2 regions of the Actinomadura sp. 1N219 genome follow, and region 2 is predicted to be linked to the other one. Evidence: predicted binding sites of a transcription regulator. Region 2 holds the regulator's gene; the other holds the start of a gene.

Region 1 (8,218 bases), on a different contig from region 2:
CCAGAAACCCGAACTCCGATGCCGCGCGCAGCTTCTTCAACAGGCCCGGCAGCTCTTTGGCGACGGCGCGCCGGCCGGGTTCGTCCAGCGCGGCCACCAGCCGCGCCGTCCGTTCCCGGTCGCCGGACTTGACGGCCTCCTGGACGCCGTCCCACGCGCTCATCGAGCAGCCTCCACGGTCTCCACGGCCTCCACGGCCGTCTGGTCGTCGCGGCGGACGATGCGCGCGGCCAGGACGTGCTTGCACGGCCCGCGCTCACCTCGATGGTCGAACCACCACTGGCACGTGCACGTCTCACGGCCGCCCTCCTCGAAGCGGACGTGCCGCTCGCTGCCATTGCTCAGGACGATCGCCGTGTCATCTGCCGTGAACCGCACGGCACCCTCGTCGACAAGCGCGCGCGCCGAGCGCAGCCGGGGGTTGAGGTTGGCAACGCGAGCCGGGTCGTACGGAAGCTCACGGTGGAAGAACGCGGCCTCGGCGGTGTCGAAACCCACTCGGCCGGACGTCCCCAGCTGCGTCAGCGCCGACTTCGTCCGCGAGAGGCTGAGACCAGACCGCTCGGCCAGCAGATCGGGTTCGACACGCGGCTCGAACGACAGCAGCGCACCGAGCAGGTCGGCGTCTCCCGCTGCCTCGTCGGTCGAGATGGCGTCCAGCACGGCACCCTCACCGGAGAAGCCGCGCGAGTGCTGGGGAGACAGCGTCAGGACGTACCGCATCCCAGGCAGCTCCAGTTCCCAGACGCTCGACACGGGGGCGGTGCCGTCCGCGATGGACGGTCCGTACACGCGCAGGGCCCGTGCGAAGCGGAGCAGCGGCGTCATCGTCCGCAGACGGTCAGACCCGGCCAGGCACACGGCGCCGGCGGTAGGACGAGGCGCGAGCCGCAGCGTCCGACCGGCGGGAACGGCCCACAGCGCCTCCCGCTGCCCGCGCGGCATGGAACGCATGAACCGCACCGCGTCCGCCGCCTTCAACTCGGCGCGCAGGTCGAATCCGGCCGTGATGACCTGGACCTCGGCGAAACCCCGCAGCCACCGGTCGGGCAGCGGGACCTTCTTCTCCACGACGGCGCCGTCCATCGTGGTCACGGCCAGTTCCTCCGCGCCGACCGCCAGATGCAGCGGATCGGAGCCGCCCACCCGGGCCAGGGCCTCGCGAAGCGGGCCGTTCACGTCGACGTTGGTCGTGCCGCGCTCGTGCACGTCGCCGTCCATCGCGGGCTCCAGCACGTCCAGCCGGGCGTACACGCCGCCGCAGGCCGAGAACGACTCCATCCGCAGCCGGTCGCCGTTGCAGGTGACGACGGGGTCGCGGAACGAGGTGGGACGCGGCTGGTGGTACCGGGTCTGCGCGACGTCGGCCAGCGCCAGCAGCGCCGCCGCGGCCGGGGCCGCCTGCGTGAGGACGCCGCTGAAGAAATGCGGATGCGGTCGCGGCCCGGCGGTCGTCGTCCCGCCGGACGTCGACAGCCCCAGAAGCCCGCCGTCCAGCCCGGACGGCCGCGTGTACGTGTACGCCTGGGCGGTCCCTGCCGCCACGGTGCTGCTCGCCATGCCGCGAACGTAGAGCCAGGTGCCGACAAATTATGGATATTCCGCTGATTAGGTGATCTGGCCTGGGGCGGGGTCGGGGACGGGTCCCGCGGGGGCGGCGGTAGGCTCGGGAGCGTGCGACGGTTCCTCACCCCTGGCTGGATCGGGCTGCACGTGCTCGCGATCGTGCTGTGCGGCACGTTCCTCGGCTTCGGCTGGTGGCAGTACGACCGGGCGCAGAGCGGCAACGACCGCAGCTGGGCCTACACGTTCGAATGGCCGATCTTCGCGCTGTTCGTGATCGTGATGTGGGTCAAGATGATCCGCGACGAGCGGTCCGGCGCCGCCCCCGCGCCGAAGGTGATCGAGGAGCCCGCCGAGGCCGAGGTGAAGCGGGAGATCATCCGGCTGCAGGAGGAAGAGGACCCGGCGCTCGCGGCCTACAACCGCTACCTCGCGCGGCTCAACTCCCAGAGCGGCGGACGCGGCTGACCCCGCCGCGCGCCCGGCCGTCAGGAAAGGCGGGCCTGCGGGCCGTCGATGAAAGGTGTGTTCTGTGGAAGGCGCGGTGACCCGGTACCGGATCCTGGCGCTGGTGGTCGGCACGCTGCTGGTGCTGCTGGCGATCGGCATGGTCCTGAAGTACGGCCCGACCGACATGCCCGCCATGGCGGGCGTCGTGGCGCCCGTCCACGGCTTCCTCTACATGGTCTACCTGCTGGTCGCCTACGACCTGTGGCGGCGCACCGGCTGGCCGCTGAGCCGGATGGTGCTCATCGTGCTGGGCGGCATCGTCCCGCTGATGACCTTCTTCGTGGAGCGGCGGATCGTCCATGACGCGCGGGCGCTGCACGGCGCGAAGGCCGAGGCGAGCGCCTGACCGTCCCTCCCGGGGGCTGGAATTCCGGCCCGCCCGTCGCGTAATGTTTGACTCAGTCAAACGTTAGGAGGCGGAGCATGGAGGTGACCGAGGGGGACGTCGGCACGGTCCGGGCGTTCAACCGGTTCTACACCGGCGTCATCGGCGTGCTCGGCGAGGGGCACGTCCGGACCCCGTACTCCCTCACCGAGGCGCGGGTGATCTTCGAGCTGGCGCAGCGGGACGACACCGAGGTCCTCGACCTGCGCCGCGACCTCGGCCTGGACGCCGGCTACCTCAGCCGGATGCTCACCCGGTTCGAGGCCGACGGGCTGGTCGCGCGGGAGCGCTCGCCCGGCGACGCCCGCCGCCAGGTCGCCCGGCTCACCCCGCACGGCCGCGAGGTCTTCGCGATGCTGGACGAGCGGTCCGTGACCGAGATCCGCGGCCTGCTGGACGGGCTGCCCGCCGGCGACCGGCGGCGCCTCCTCGCCGCGATGCGCACGATCCACGACGTCCTCGGCGACCGGCCGCGCGGCCGGGACGGCGACGTCGTCCTGCGCCCGCTGCGGCCCGGCGACCTCGGCTGGGTGGTGGAGCGCAACGGCGCCCTCTACGACGTGGAATGCGGCTGGGACCGCACCTACGAGGCGCTCGTCGCCAAGGTCGTCGCCGACTACGTCCACGATCACGACCCGGAGCGGGAGAACGCGTGGATCGCCGAATCCGGCGGCGTCCGGCTGGGCGGCGTGTTCTGCGTCCGCCGCGACGACGACGTCGCGCAGCTCCGCCTGCTGCACGTCGAGCCCGAGGCACGCGGACTGGGCGTCGGGGGCGCGCTGGTCGGCGAGTGCGTCCGCTTCGCCGCCGGCGCGGGATACACGGAGATGATGCTGTGGACGACGGCGCTCCAGCGTCCGGCGCACCGCGTCTACGAACGCGCCGGGTTCGTCCTGGAGGAGGAAGAGCCCCCGGCGGAGCGCTTCGGGGACGTGGTCCACGGGCAGGTCTGGCGCAAGAAGCTGTGACCGGGCCCGTGGGGCGTTCGCGCCTCCACGGGCCCGGCTCCGCAGCGATCCCTTGATGTGCTGCGCAGGCGGCCGGGACGGGGGTCGGACGGAGTTCCGGCCGCCTGGGTTTCACCGGCATGACGCCGGTTCGCGCTGAGGACCGATTACCACCTCCCCTCCACAGAGAGCCGGGCGGGGGACCCGCCCGGCGAACGGGGGAGACGCCGTCGAGGCGCCCGGATGTCTGGGGCCGGGCCGGCGGCACAGCTGGAGGATGCCGCTGGCCCGGCCATGGGGGACGCCGGGGCCGCGGGGGTGTGCGGCGCCGGGGTCCGGGGGTGGCCGGAGATCAGGGGGGAGTTCGCGGGCGTCGGCCCGGCCGGTCCGATACGGCCGAGAACCCGAGGTGTGCCGCCGGGCGCCCCCGTCGCGGCGCCCGTTGGGGGACGGCGCCTGCCGCGGTGGGACGAGCCGTGGACGCCCTCGGCCGTACGGACCGGGCCATGCACGGAGGGGGCCGTGCCGGTCTCACGCTCAGTACGGTGCATCCGGGCCCCCTCCCGCATCGTCACCTGGGCCTTTGCCGCCCCGATGATCTTTCATTCACTCATAGTCACGATCTCGTTGCGGTAAGTACCCTCGCGTCATGCGGACGTAAACCGCGCCCGCCGCAAAGAATCGTGATCAAGAACGGGACTTTGCCTCGGCATTGCCCGCGATGTTTTCGGCCGCCTCTCGCGCCTCCGCCGCCACACCGCCGCGAGGTTGATCGCTCAGAGCGAACGTTGCTGCGGAAACAAAATCCTGCTCCGTTTTCTTGAGTGGAGGTGACTCAACTTACGGTTGGGTCCACTGGACGGATTTGGAGCTGAGCATGAGCGAGACCCTGACGCTGCCGGTGCTGCCCCTGGACGACGGGGCCGTTCTGCCCGGCATGGTGGTGCCGCTGGACCTGTCCGAGAGCGGCGAGGTGCGCGCCGCCATCGAGGCCGCGCGGGCGGCGGCGCAGTCCAAGGGGCCGGGAATCCGGTCGGCCGGCAAGCCGCGGGTGCTGCTGGTGCCCCGGTTGAACGGGCAGTACGCCGCTGTCGGCACCCTCGGCGTGATCGAGCAGGAGGGGCGGCTGCCCGGCGGCGAGCCGGGCGCGGTCGTCCGCGGCGTGCAGCGGGTGCGGATCGGCACCGGGACGACCGGGCCGGGCGCCGCGCTGTGGGTCGAGGGCACGCTGATCGAGACGCCGCCGGAGTCCGGGCGGGCGCAGGAGCTGGCCAAGGAGTACAAGAGCCTGGTCAGCGCGATCCTGCAGAAGCGCGGCGCCTGGCAGGTCGTGGACATCGTCCAGCAGATCGACGACCCGTCCACCCTGGCCGACAACGCCGGGTACGCGCCCTACCTGTCGGACGAGCAGAAGATCGAGGTCCTGGAGACCCCGGACGTGGTGGAGCGGCTCACGCTGGTGATCGGCTGGGCGCGCGACCACCTCGCCGAACTGGACGTCGCGGAGACGATCCGCAAGGACGTCCAGGAGGGCATGGAGAAGACGCAGCGGGAGTTCCTGCTGCGGCAGCAGCAGGAGGCCATCCGCAAGGAGCTGGCCGAGCTGAACGGCGACCCCGCCGACGAGGAGGACGACTACCGGGCCCGGATCGAGGCCGCGAACCTGCCCGAGAAGGTGCGCGAGGCGGCGCTGAAGGAGGTCGACAAGCTGGAGCGGTCGTCCGACGCCTCGCCGGAGGGCGGCTGGATCCGGACGTGGCTGGACACCGTCCTCGACATCCCCTGGAACGACCGGACCGAGGACGCCTACGACATCGGCGGCGCCCGCGAGATCCTGGACGCCGACCACGCCGGGCTCGACGACGTCAAGGAGCGCATCGTCGAGTACCTGGCCGTGCGCAAGCGGCGCGAGGAGCGCGGCCTGGGCGTCGTGGGCGGACGCAGGAGCGGTGCGGTCCTGGCGCTGACCGGGCCTCCCGGCGTCGGCAAGACGTCGCTTGGCGAGTCGGTCGCGCGGGCCATGGGACGCAAGTTCGTCCGGGTCGCGCTGGGCGGCGTCCGGGACGAGGCCGAGATCCGCGGCCACCGCCGCACGTACGTGGGCGCGCTGCCGGGACGGATCGTCCGGGCGATCCGCGAGGCCGGCTCGATGAACCCGGTCGTCCTGCTGGACGAGGTCGACAAGGTCGGCGCCGACTACCGCGGCGACCCGACCGCGGCGCTGCTCGAGGTCCTCGACCCCGAGCAGAACCACACGTTCCGGGACCACTACCTGGAGGTCGAGCTCGACCTGAGCGACGTGCTGTTCCTCGCCACCGCGAACGTGGTGGAGGCCATCCCCGGCCCGCTGCTCGACCGGATGGAGCTGGTGGAGCTGGACGGCTACACCGAGCACGAGAAGGTCACGATCGCCCGCGACCACCTGCTGCCGCGCCAGCTCGACAAGGCGGGGCTGGAGGCGGCCGAGGTGGGCTTCGGCGACGACGCGCTGCGGCTGCTGGCGGCCGAGTACACGCGGGAGGCGGGCGTCCGGTCCCTCGACCGGTCGATCGCGCGGGTGCTGCGGAAGGTCGCCGCGAACGTGGCGCTGGAGAAGGCGGAGCTGCCGGTCTCGATCGGCGCGGGCGACCTGAAGGACTACCTGGGCCGTCCGAGGTACACGCCGGAGGTCGAGCTGAGCAGGAACGAGCGGCGGACGGGCGTCCCCGGCGTCGCGACGGGCCTGGCGGTGACGGGCGCGGGCGGCGACGTCCTCTACATCGAGGCGTCGCTGGCCGACAAGGAGACCGGCGACACCGGCGTGACGCTCACCGGGCAGCTCGGCGACGTCATGAAGGAGTCGGCGCGGATCGCGCTCAGCTACCTGCGGTCGCGGGGCGCCGAGCTGGAGCTGCCGGTCGGCGACCTGAAGGACCGCGGCGTGCACGTCCACGTCCCGGCCGGCGCGATCCCGAAGGACGGCCCGAGCGCGGGCATCACGATGACGGCCGCGCTGGCGTCGCTGCTGTCGGGCCGCCCGGTCCGCTCGGACGTGGCGATGACCGGCGAGGTGTCGCTGACCGGGCGGGTCCTGCCGATCGGCGGCCTGAAGCAGAAGCTGCTGGCCGCGTCCAGGCTCGGGATCACCACGGCGATCGTGCCGAAGCGCAACGAGCCGGACCTCGAGGACGTCCCGGACGAGGTCCTGGAGAAGCTGACGGTCTTCACCGTCAGCGACGTCCGCGAGGTGCTGGACCTGGCCCTGGAGCCGGCCACCACGGCGATCGCCGCCTGATCGCCTTCGTCTGACGCCCGCGCCGGGCTTCCGTTCCGGCGCGGGCGTTCGACATTAACCTCCGATTCGGGCATTCCGTAATCCGCGAGCGTGAATGGCCGGTCACGCGGCGGGGAGCAAGCGCCGGGTGTTCGCAGAAATGTGGCAACGCGCAACGCCCGATCAGAAAGTCCCCTGGTACGTCGTGGCCCTCCGCGTCGTCGTCGTGGCGGCGGCGCTGGGCGGCCTCGGCGTCTTCTTCTATTTCGCGTTCAAACTGACATTGACGCCCGTCCGCGACCGCGGCCAAGCGGGCGGAAACACCGACCCCGGCCGTTCTCTCCGCTTCTATCTGGACCGTCCGACCAAGGACGCCGCCTTCCAGATGGGCGGCAACCTGATGCTGCTCATGCCATTGGGCGTGCTGCTCCCGCTCGTCTGGACGACCCTCCGCGGCCCCGTCCGGCTGGTCCTCCTGACCGCCGTTCTGTCGCTGGCCATCGAGACGGTCCAGGGCGCCTTCGTCATCGGACGGGCCTTCGACGTCGACGACGTCATCCTCAACGTCATCGGCGTCCTGATCGGATATCTCCTCCTTGGCCGCCGCCTCTCGAAAACGCTTCGCGGCCCCTGAGTGAACTGAGGTCAGCGCGGGGTGAGGCGGAAAATCCTCAATTGGCGTGTCGTGCGTTCCACGTAGCGGTCGTAGACGGGCCAGACGGCGATGAGGCGGGGCCAGATCGCGGCGCGTTCTTCGTCGTCCAGCAGATGGGCCGTGACGGGAATGGCGCGTCCCTGGAAACTGATCTCGGCTTCGGGATGTTTGAGGAGGTTGCCCGTCCAGGCGGGGTGCTTTTCGCGGCCGAAGTTGGAGCCGACGACGTACCAGCCGCCGTCCGTTCCCGTGCCCGTTCTTGGGGCCGGGGCCGGGGCCGGGGCAGGGTCGGGGAGGCATGCGAGCGGGGTGTGGCGGGGGAGGCCGCTGACGGCGCCGGTCGTCGTCAGGACCAGGCTCGGGACGAGGAGCTGGCCGAGCAGGAAACGGCCGCCGGTGAGCCTGTGCAGCGTCCGGTCGATGGGCGGGACGACCTTGGGCCCCACCCTGGAGAACCACTCGGCGCCCGAGATCCGCTGGAAGACCGGGCCGAACACGCGCTGGACGAGGGTCGGCATCGGCTGCTCCTCGATGCGGGGCGTGGGCGGGGCGGGGCGCAGGGGAAGGGCCGGGCGCGGTCCCGGCCCCGGGTTGGCGAGACGTCCGGCCCGGTGGGGAGCGAGGTGGCCGCTCTCCGCCAGCCAGCGCAGCGCGTCGGCGACCGTCTCCTCGACGGGACGCAGGGTGAGGTCCAGCGCGTCCAGGACGGGACGGTCATCGGTCGGCACCAGCGTGACCATGAACTCGGCGGCGTCGCGGGTGAGCGGGTAGTCGAAGTCGCGGACGCGCTTGGCGGCGTCCAGCGCCGAGCCGAGCCCGAGCATCAGGCGGTTCGGGACGCGGACGCGGCGGCACCGCACGCCCGTGAGGCGGTCGCAGAGGTCCGCGTACTGCGGCCACGTCAG
Region 2 (8,218 bases):
GCTGTCCGGCGCTACCGAGACGCAGATCAACCTGCCCTACATCACCGCGTCCAGCGAGGGCCCGCTGCACCTGGACGAGAAGCTCACCCGCGCCGAGTTCCAGCGCATGACCAACGACCTGCTCGAACGCACCAGGGCGCCGTTCCAGCAGGTGCTGAAGGACGCCAACATCTCGGTCGACGGCATCAACCAGGTCGTCCTGGTCGGCGGCTCGACCCGCATGCCCGCGGTGTCGGAGCTGGTCAAGGAGCTGACCGGCGGCAAGGAGCCGAACAAGGGCGTCAACCCGGACGAGGTCGTCGCGATCGGCGCCAGCCTCCAGGCCGGCGTGCTGAAGGGCGAGGTCAAGGACGTCCTGCTGCTGGACGTGACCCCGCTGAGCCTCGGCATCGAGACCAAGGGCGGCATCTTCACCAAGATCATCGAGCGGAACACGACGATCCCGACCAAGCGGTCCGAGACGTTCACCACCGCCGACGACAACCAGCCGTCCGTGGAGATCCAGGTCTACCAGGGCGAGCGCGAGATCGCCGCGCGCAACAAGAAGCTCGGCACGTTCCAGCTCACCGGCCTGCCGCCGGCGCCGCGCGGCGTCCCGCAGATCGAGGTCACCTTCGACATCGACGCGAACGGCATCGTGAACGTCAGCGCGAAGGACCAGGGCACCGGGCGCGAGCAGTCGATGGTCATCACCGGCGGCAGCGCGCTGCCGAAGGACGACATCGAGAAGATGGTCCGCGAGGCCGAGCAGTACGCCGAGGAGGACCGCCAGCGCAAGGAGGAGGCCGAGGTCCGCAACCAGGCCGACACCCTCGCGTACTCGACCGAGAAGTTCCTGCGGGAGAACGACGAGAAGGTCCCCGAGGAGCTGAAGGGCGAGGTCAACGACGCGGTCGCCGAGGTGAAGAAGGCGCTTGAGGGCACCGACGTCGAGGCGATCAAGGGCAGCGCCGAGAAGCTGGCGCAGGTCAGCCAGAAGATGGGCGCGGCCATGTACGCGCAGAACCCCGAGGGCGCGCAGGCGGGCGCCGACGACCACGGTCCCACGGCCGACGCCCAGGGTGGCGAGCCGCAGGACGACGAGGTCGTCGACGCCGAGATCGTGGACGAGGACAAGCCGAAGGGTGATGCTTCGTGACGACCTCCCCCGACGAGGGCGAGGAGAAGGAGGGCCCGGTGATCCGCGACAAGCGGCGCATCGATCCCGAAACGGGGAAAGTCCGGGAGCGGGCGGCGGACAAGCCGCCGGCCCCGGAGGCCCCGGCGAACGGGGGCGCCACGGTCTCGGACGAGGAGGCCGCCTCGCTCAGGACCCAGCTGGCGGAGCGTCTCGCCGACCTCCAGCGGCTGAAGGCCGAGTACGACAACTACCGCAAGCGGGTCGAGCGCGACCGGGTCGCGGTCCGGGAGCAGGCGCTCGGGCAGGTGCTGTCCGAGCTGTTCCCGGTGCTGGACGACATCGGCCGCGCCCGTGACCACGACGAGCTCACCGGCGGGTTCAAGTCCGTCGCGGAGAGCCTGGAGGCGGTCACGGGCAAGCTCGGCCTGGAACGTTACGGCGAGAAGGGCGAGCCGTTCGACCCGGTCGTCCACGAGGCGCTCATGCACGGGTACTCGGCGGAGGTGACCGAGACGAGCGTCATGGACGTCCTCCAGCCCGGGTACCGCATCGGCGAGCGGATCCTGCGGCCCGCGCGCGTGGCGGTGGCCGAGCCCGACCCGAACGCCGAGGAGGAGCCGGTCGAGCAGGCCGAGGACGCCGAGCAGGCGACCAAGGCCGGCAAGACCGGCGAGGCCGACAAGGCGGACGAGGCCGACTCGGGTGACGACGGCGAATGACCCCTGGCCCTCGCCGGGGGTTCCGGGGGATCGTCTCCCCAGAGGGACCGCGGGCCCGTCCCGTCCGGGGCGGGCCCCGCGGGGTCGCGTGAAGACATGTGGCAAGTGGCGATAGCAGAGAGCGGGGCGCCGTGAGCACCAAGGACTACCTGGAGAAGGACTACTACAAGGTCCTCGGTGTCGCGAAGACGGCCTCGCAGGAGGAGATCAAGAAGTCGTACCGGAAGCTGGCCCGCAAGTACCACCCGGACGCGAACAAGGGCGACACCGAGGCGGAGGACCGCTTCAAGGAGGTCTCCGAGGCCTACGACGTCCTGTCCGACGACAAGCGCCGCAAGGAGTACGACGCGGTCCGGTCGATGCCGGGCGGTTTCCGCGGCCAGCAGGGCGGCGGGTTCCCGTTCGACCTCGGCGACCTGTTCGGGCAGGGCGGCGCCGGGACCGGGACGCAGACCGGCGGCGCGGGCGAGCGCATCGGCGACCTGTTCGGCGGCCTCTTCGGCCGCGGCGGCACCCGCACCACCGGAACGGGGACGGGCGCGCGCCGCGCCCGCCGGGGCGCGGACGTCGAGACCGAGGTGACGCTGTCGTTCGGACGCGCGATGAACGGCGTCACCGTCCCGATCAAGCTGACCAGCGAGGCGGCGTGCAACGGCTGCCGCGGCACCGGCGCGAAGGCGGGCACCGTCCCGCGCGTGTGCCCGAGCTGCGAGGGCACCGGGCACGAGACCCGCAACCTCGGCAGCTTCGGGTTCCAGGAGCCGTGCAAGGAGTGCCACGGCCGGGGCCTCGTCGTCGACGACCCGTGCCCCATCTGCCACGGCAGCGGCCGCGCGACCGGCACCCGCACGATCCAGGCCCGCATCCCGGCGGGCGTCGCGGACGGCCAGAAGATCCGGCTCAAGGCCAAGGGCGCACCGGGCGAGAACGGCGGCCCGCACGGCGACCTGTACGTCAACATCAAGGTGCGCCCGCACCCGGTGTTCGGCCGCAGCGGCGACAACCTGACGCTGACCGTCCCGGTGACGTTCCCGGAGGCGGCGCTCGGCGCGGAGATCCGGGTGCCGACGTTCCAGGGGCAGCCGGTCACGCTGAAGCTGCCGGAGGGCACCCCGAACGGCCGGAAGTTCCGCGTGAAGGGCCGCGGCGCGACCCGGCGGGACGGCACGAAGGGCGACCTGCTCGTCACCGTCGACGTCCAGGTGCCGCAGAAGCTCGACGACCAGGCGCGGGAGGCGCTCGTCCGGCTGCGCGAGGCCGGCTCGGGCGACGACCTGCGGTCCGAGCTCGTCCAGCAGGCCAGGCAGGAGTGACGCCATGGACCCCTTCGGCGACGACACCCCGGTCTACGTGATCTCGGTGGCGGCCCAGCTGTCCGGGCTGCATCCGCAGACGCTGCGGACCTATGACCGGATGGGCCTGGTGTCCCCCGGCCGGACGCCGGGCCGGGGCCGCCGCTACTCGATGCGCGACATCGTGATGCTCCGCGAGATCCAGCGGCTCTCGCAGGAGGAGGGCATCAACCTGTCCGGCATCAAGCACATCCTGGAGCTGCAGCGCGACAACGTGCGGCTCCGCGAGGAGCTCGGCAAGGCGCACGCCGCGCTGGACGACCTCGCCAACGAACTCGAATCGACCCGTGCCGTCGCGGCGCGGCTGGCGCAGCAGCGCCGGCACGGTGAGCCGGAGGGCACTCCCGGCGCCGACCTGGTGCCGATCCGGCACACCAGCGTCGTCGTCTGGCACGAGCGCAACCGGGAATAGGGGAACCGGTGGACTACAAGCTGACGCAGAAGAGCCAGGAGGCGGTGTCGGTCGCGGTCCGGCGGGCCGCGGCCGAGGGGCATCCCGAGGTGGAGCCGCAGCACCTGCTGGCCGCGCTGATCGCGCTGACCGACGGCACGGCGGTGCCCCTGCTGGAGGCCGTCGGCGCCGACTGGCGGGCGATCAGGAGCCGGGCGGAGGAGCAGCTCGCCGCGATGCCGAAGGCGCAGGGCTCGACGGTGTCGACGCCGCGCCTGTCCGGGCAGCTCCAGCGGTCGGTCAACACGGCGGCGAACCGGGCGAAGCAGCTTGAGGACGACTACGTCTCGACGGAGCACCTCCTCGTCGGCCTCGCCACGGACGGCGGCCCGGCCGCGGGCCTGCTCAAAGAATTCGGCGCCACGCCGCAAGCACTGCTGGACGCGTTCGAGAAGGTCCGCGGCCACGCTCGCGTCACCAGCGAGAACCCGGAGGGCACGTACCAGTCGCTGGAGAAGTACGGCGTCGACCTGACCTCCGCCGCCCGCGACGGACGCCTCGACCCCGTCATCGGACGCGACTCGGAGATCCGCCGGGTCGTCCAGGTGCTGTCCCGCCGGACGAAGAACAACCCGGTGCTGATCGGCGAGCCCGGCGTCGGCAAGACCGCCGTCGTGGAGGGCCTGGCGCAACGGATCGTCGCGGGCGACGTCCCCGAGTCGCTGCGCGGCAAGAAGCTCATCTCCCTCGATCTCAGCGCGATGGTCGCGGGGGCGAAGTACCGCGGCGAGTTCGAGGAGCGGCTGAAGGCCGTCCTCAACGAGATCAGGCAGAGCGAGGGGCAGGTCGTCACGTTCATCGACGAGCTGCACACCGTCGTCGGCGCGGGCGCGGCCGAGGGCGCGATGGACGCGGGCAACATGCTCAAGCCGATGCTGGCCCGCGGCGAACTCCGCATGATCGGCGCCACGACCCTGGACGAATACCGCGAGCGCATCGAGAAAGACGCCGCCCTGGAACGCCGTTTCCAGCAGGTCTTCGTAGGCGAACCCACCGTCGAAGACACCATCGCGATCCTGCGCGGCCTCAAAGGCCGCTACGAAGCGCACCACAAAGTCCAGATAAACGACTCGGCCTTGGTCTCAGCCGCCACACTCTCCGACCGATACATAACGTCCCGCTACCTCCCCGACAAGGCGATCGACCTCGTGGACGAGGCGGCATCACGCCTCCGCATGGAAATCGACTCGCGCCCCGTCGAAATCGACGAGCTGCAACGCACCGTCGATCGCCTCAAAATGGAGGAGATGAACCTGTCCAAGGAGACGGACGAGGCGTCCAAGCAGCGCCTCGACCGGCTCCGCGCCGATCTGGCCGACAAGCAGGAGCACCTCACCGGCCTCGTCGCCCGCTGGGACAAGGAGAAGGCCAGCCTGAACCGCGTAGGCGAGGTCAAGGAGCGGATCGACCAATTGCGCGGCGAGGCCGAACGCGCCCAGCGCGACGGCGACCTCGAAACGTCGGCCCGCCTCACCTACGGCGAGATCCCCGCGCTGGAGAAGCAGCTCGAAGAGGCGTCCGAGGCGGCCGACAACCGCGACGCGATGGTCAAGGAGGAGGTCGGCCCGGACGACGTCGCCGACGTGGTCGCGTCCTGGACGGGCATCCCTGCCGGACGCCTCCTCGAAGGCGAGACCGCCAAGCTCCTCCGCATGGAGGACGAGCTGGGCCGCCGCCTGATCGGCCAGGAAACGGCCGTCCGCACCGTGTCGGACGCCGTCCGCCGCGCCCGCGCCGGCATCTCCGACCCGGACCGCCCCACCGGCTCGTTCCTTTTCCTGGGCCCGACCGGCGTAGGAAAAACGGAACTCGCCAAAGCGCTCGCCGAATTCCTCTTCGACGACGAGCGCGCGATGACCCGCATCGACATGAGCGAGTACTCCGAGAAGCACAGCGTCGCCCGCCTCGTCGGCGCCCCGCCCGGCTACATCGGCTACGAGGAGGGCGGGCAGCTAACAGAGGCCGTCCGCCGCCGCCCATACTCCGTCGTCCTCCTGGACGAGGTGGAGAAGGCGCACCCCGAGGTGTTCGACGTCCTCCTCCAGGTCCTGGACGACGGCCGCCTCACCGACGGCCAGGGCCGCACGGTCGACTTCCGCAACGCGATCCTGATCCTCACGTCCAACATCGGTTCACAGTATTTGGTAGACCCCACGCTGGAGAACGGCGCGAAAAAGGAAGCGGTCTGGAACGCCGTCCGCAACTCCTTCAAACCGGAATTCCTCAACCGCCTGGACGACGTGATCCTGTTCGACGCGCTCTCCACGAACGAGCTGACCCGCATCGTCGACCTCCAGGTCGACAAGCTCGCCGAACGCCTAGCCGACCGCCAACTCACCCTGGACGTCACTCCCGCGGCCCGCGAATGGCTAGCCCTGACCGGCTACGACCCCCTGTACGGGGCGCGCCCCCTACGCCGCCTAGTCCAGACGTCGATCGGCGACCAACTGGCCCGCGAACTCCTCTCCGGCGAGGTCCGAGACGGCGACGAAGTGACCGTAGACCTGGACGAACCCGCCGACCGCCTGTCCGTCCACCCAACCCGCGGCCTAACCCTCAACAAGTAGCCCGCTGCTGTGAGCGGCTAGGTGTTTCGTACAGTACGTACAGAAGGCAGAGTCTTCTTATGAGGATTCTGATGCTCGGTGGGACGGAGTTCGCAGGACGTGCCGTCACCGAGGGCGCTCTCGCGCGCGGCTGGGACGTGACCGTGTTCCACAGGGGACGCCATGCCCCACCCCAGGGAGTCGCCTCATTGCACGGCGACCGCACTACCGAGGAGGGTCTCAAGGCACTCGCCACCGACGAGGAGTGGGACGCGGTCGTCGACACCTGGTCTGCCGCCCCGTCCGTCGTCCGCGACACCGCACGCCTCCTAGACGGACGGGTCGGACGATACGTCTACATCTCCAGCCGCTCCGTCTACGCATTTCCCGAACCCGACGCACTCGGCGAGGACGCCCCCGTAGTGGAGGGCTCCCCAGACGACGGAGACGACGTCGACTACGCCGCCGCCAAGCGCGGTGCAGAAATTGCAGTGCTCGATGTGTTCGGCGACAGGGCGCTACTGGTGCGCGCGGGGCTCATCCTTGGTCCGTACGAGAACCTCGGACGGTTGCCCTGGTGGCTGAACCGGATCGCGAAGGGCGGCAAGGTCCTGGCGCCCGGCCCACGCGATGCCGGGTTGCAGTACATCGACGTCCGAGACCTCGCCATCTGGACCCTGGACGCCATCGAGCAAGAACTCGGCGGGCCTTTCGACCTCGTCAGCCCACCAGACCACACCACAATGCGCGAGCTGCTCGAAGCGTGCATTCAGACGACGGCCTCAGACGCCGAACTCGTCTGGACGCCCCCAGAAAAGATCCTCGAAGCAGGCATCGAGCCCTGGATGGACCTCCCGATCTGGCTCCCACCCGGTGAGGACTACGACACCCTGCACCGCGGCAACGTCGCCAAGGCACTTTCCACAGGGCTGCGTTGCAGAACCGTCCAGGAAACGGTGACGGACACGTGGGAGTGGCTTCAGTCCATAGGCGGACGCGCTCCCCAACGCCCAGACCGTCCCACGGTCGGCCTGGACCCCGAAACCGAGGCGAAGGTGCTGCGCCGCTGACCCGAGCCCGGTCCGGGCTTGCCCGCATAAGTGGACGCGACCGCCCCCGGTCCGCTAGAGAGACGTGGTATGACCGCTTTGGTACTCGGCCCCCACCTTCGGCACGTGAGTCACCACACCGCGACGATCTGGGTGGAGACCGACCGTCCATGCGAGGTCCGGGTCGTCAACCGGGAGCATGGCCTGGACGCGGGCGCCCGCACGTTCACCGCGCACGGCCACCACTACGCGCTCGTCGAGATCGAAGGTCTCGCGGCGGGCGCGCGCGTCCCGTACGAAGTGATCGCCGACGGCGACACCGTCTGGCCCGAGGACGGCGGCGCCGGGCTCCCGCCGTCCCAGATCAGGACGCTCGACCCCGCCGGCGGCCTGCGGATCTCGTTCGGGTCCTGCCGCCGTTCGCCCGGCACGGTCGAGCAGTTCGGCCACGACGCGCTGGCCGCGCTCGCCCGCCGGCTCAGCGGCGGCGGCGACGCGGTGACCTGGCCGGACATCCTGCTCATGGTCGGCGACCAGGTCTACGCGGACGAGTTGAGCGACGCGATGCGCGAGTTCATCAAGGGACGCCGCGCGCCGGGCGACCCGCCCTCCGACGAGGCCGCCGACTTCGAGGACTACACGCACCTGTACAAGCTGGCCTGGCACGACGATCCGGAGGTGCGGTGGCTGCTGTCCACCGTCCCGACGTTCACCATCTTCGACGACCACGACATCCGCGACGACTGGAACACCTCGTACGCGTGGCGCCAGGAGATGTGGTCGCAGCCCTGGTGGAAGGACCGCATCACCGGCGGGATCGGTTCGTACTGGATCTACCAGCACCTCGGGAACATGTCGCCGGAGGAGCGCGCGTCCGATCCCGTCTACAAGGCGGTGCGGACGGCGTCCGACAGCACCGGCGACGCGGCCGCCGTCCTGGACGAGTTCGCCGAGAAGGCAGACAAGGAACCGGCCAGCACA

The links. Region 2 encodes HspR, which represses chaperone genes until heat shock. Its sites were predicted from a motif close to ANTTGAGTCNNNNNGACTCAANT; they were not measured.
Region 1: the regulator HspR is predicted to act here: its motif matches at 4,224-4,246, upstream of lon (endopeptidase La).

Annotation. Positions count from the first base shown of each region.
Region 1 covers NZ_JBIRAY010000012.1:281,184-289,401, reverse strand. Annotated here, with positions in the region: gene ACH35V_RS32080 (DUF6493 family protein) at 1-163, opposite strand, end outside; gene ACH35V_RS32075 (SWIM zinc finger family protein) at 160-1,560, opposite strand; gene ACH35V_RS32070 (hypothetical protein) at 1,675-2,031, shown strand; gene ACH35V_RS32065 (DUF3817 domain-containing protein) at 2,096-2,419, shown strand; gene ACH35V_RS32060 (GNAT family N-acetyltransferase) at 2,497-3,426, shown strand; gene lon (endopeptidase La) at 4,283-6,679, shown strand; gene ACH35V_RS32050 (VanZ family protein) at 6,819-7,292, shown strand; gene ACH35V_RS32045 (nitroreductase family deazaflavin-dependent oxidoreductase) at 7,304-8,218, opposite strand, start outside.
Region 2 covers NZ_JBIRAY010000004.1:124,497-132,714, forward strand. Annotated here, with positions in the region: gene dnaK (molecular chaperone DnaK) at 1-1,138, shown strand, start outside; gene grpE (nucleotide exchange factor GrpE) at 1,135-1,839, shown strand; gene dnaJ (molecular chaperone DnaJ) at 1,971-3,152, shown strand; gene ACH35V_RS15400 (heat shock protein transcriptional repressor HspR) at 3,157-3,603, shown strand; gene clpB (ATP-dependent chaperone ClpB) at 3,612-6,209, shown strand; gene ACH35V_RS15410 (SDR family oxidoreductase) at 6,269-7,258, shown strand; gene ACH35V_RS15415 (alkaline phosphatase D family protein) at 7,364-8,218, shown strand, end outside.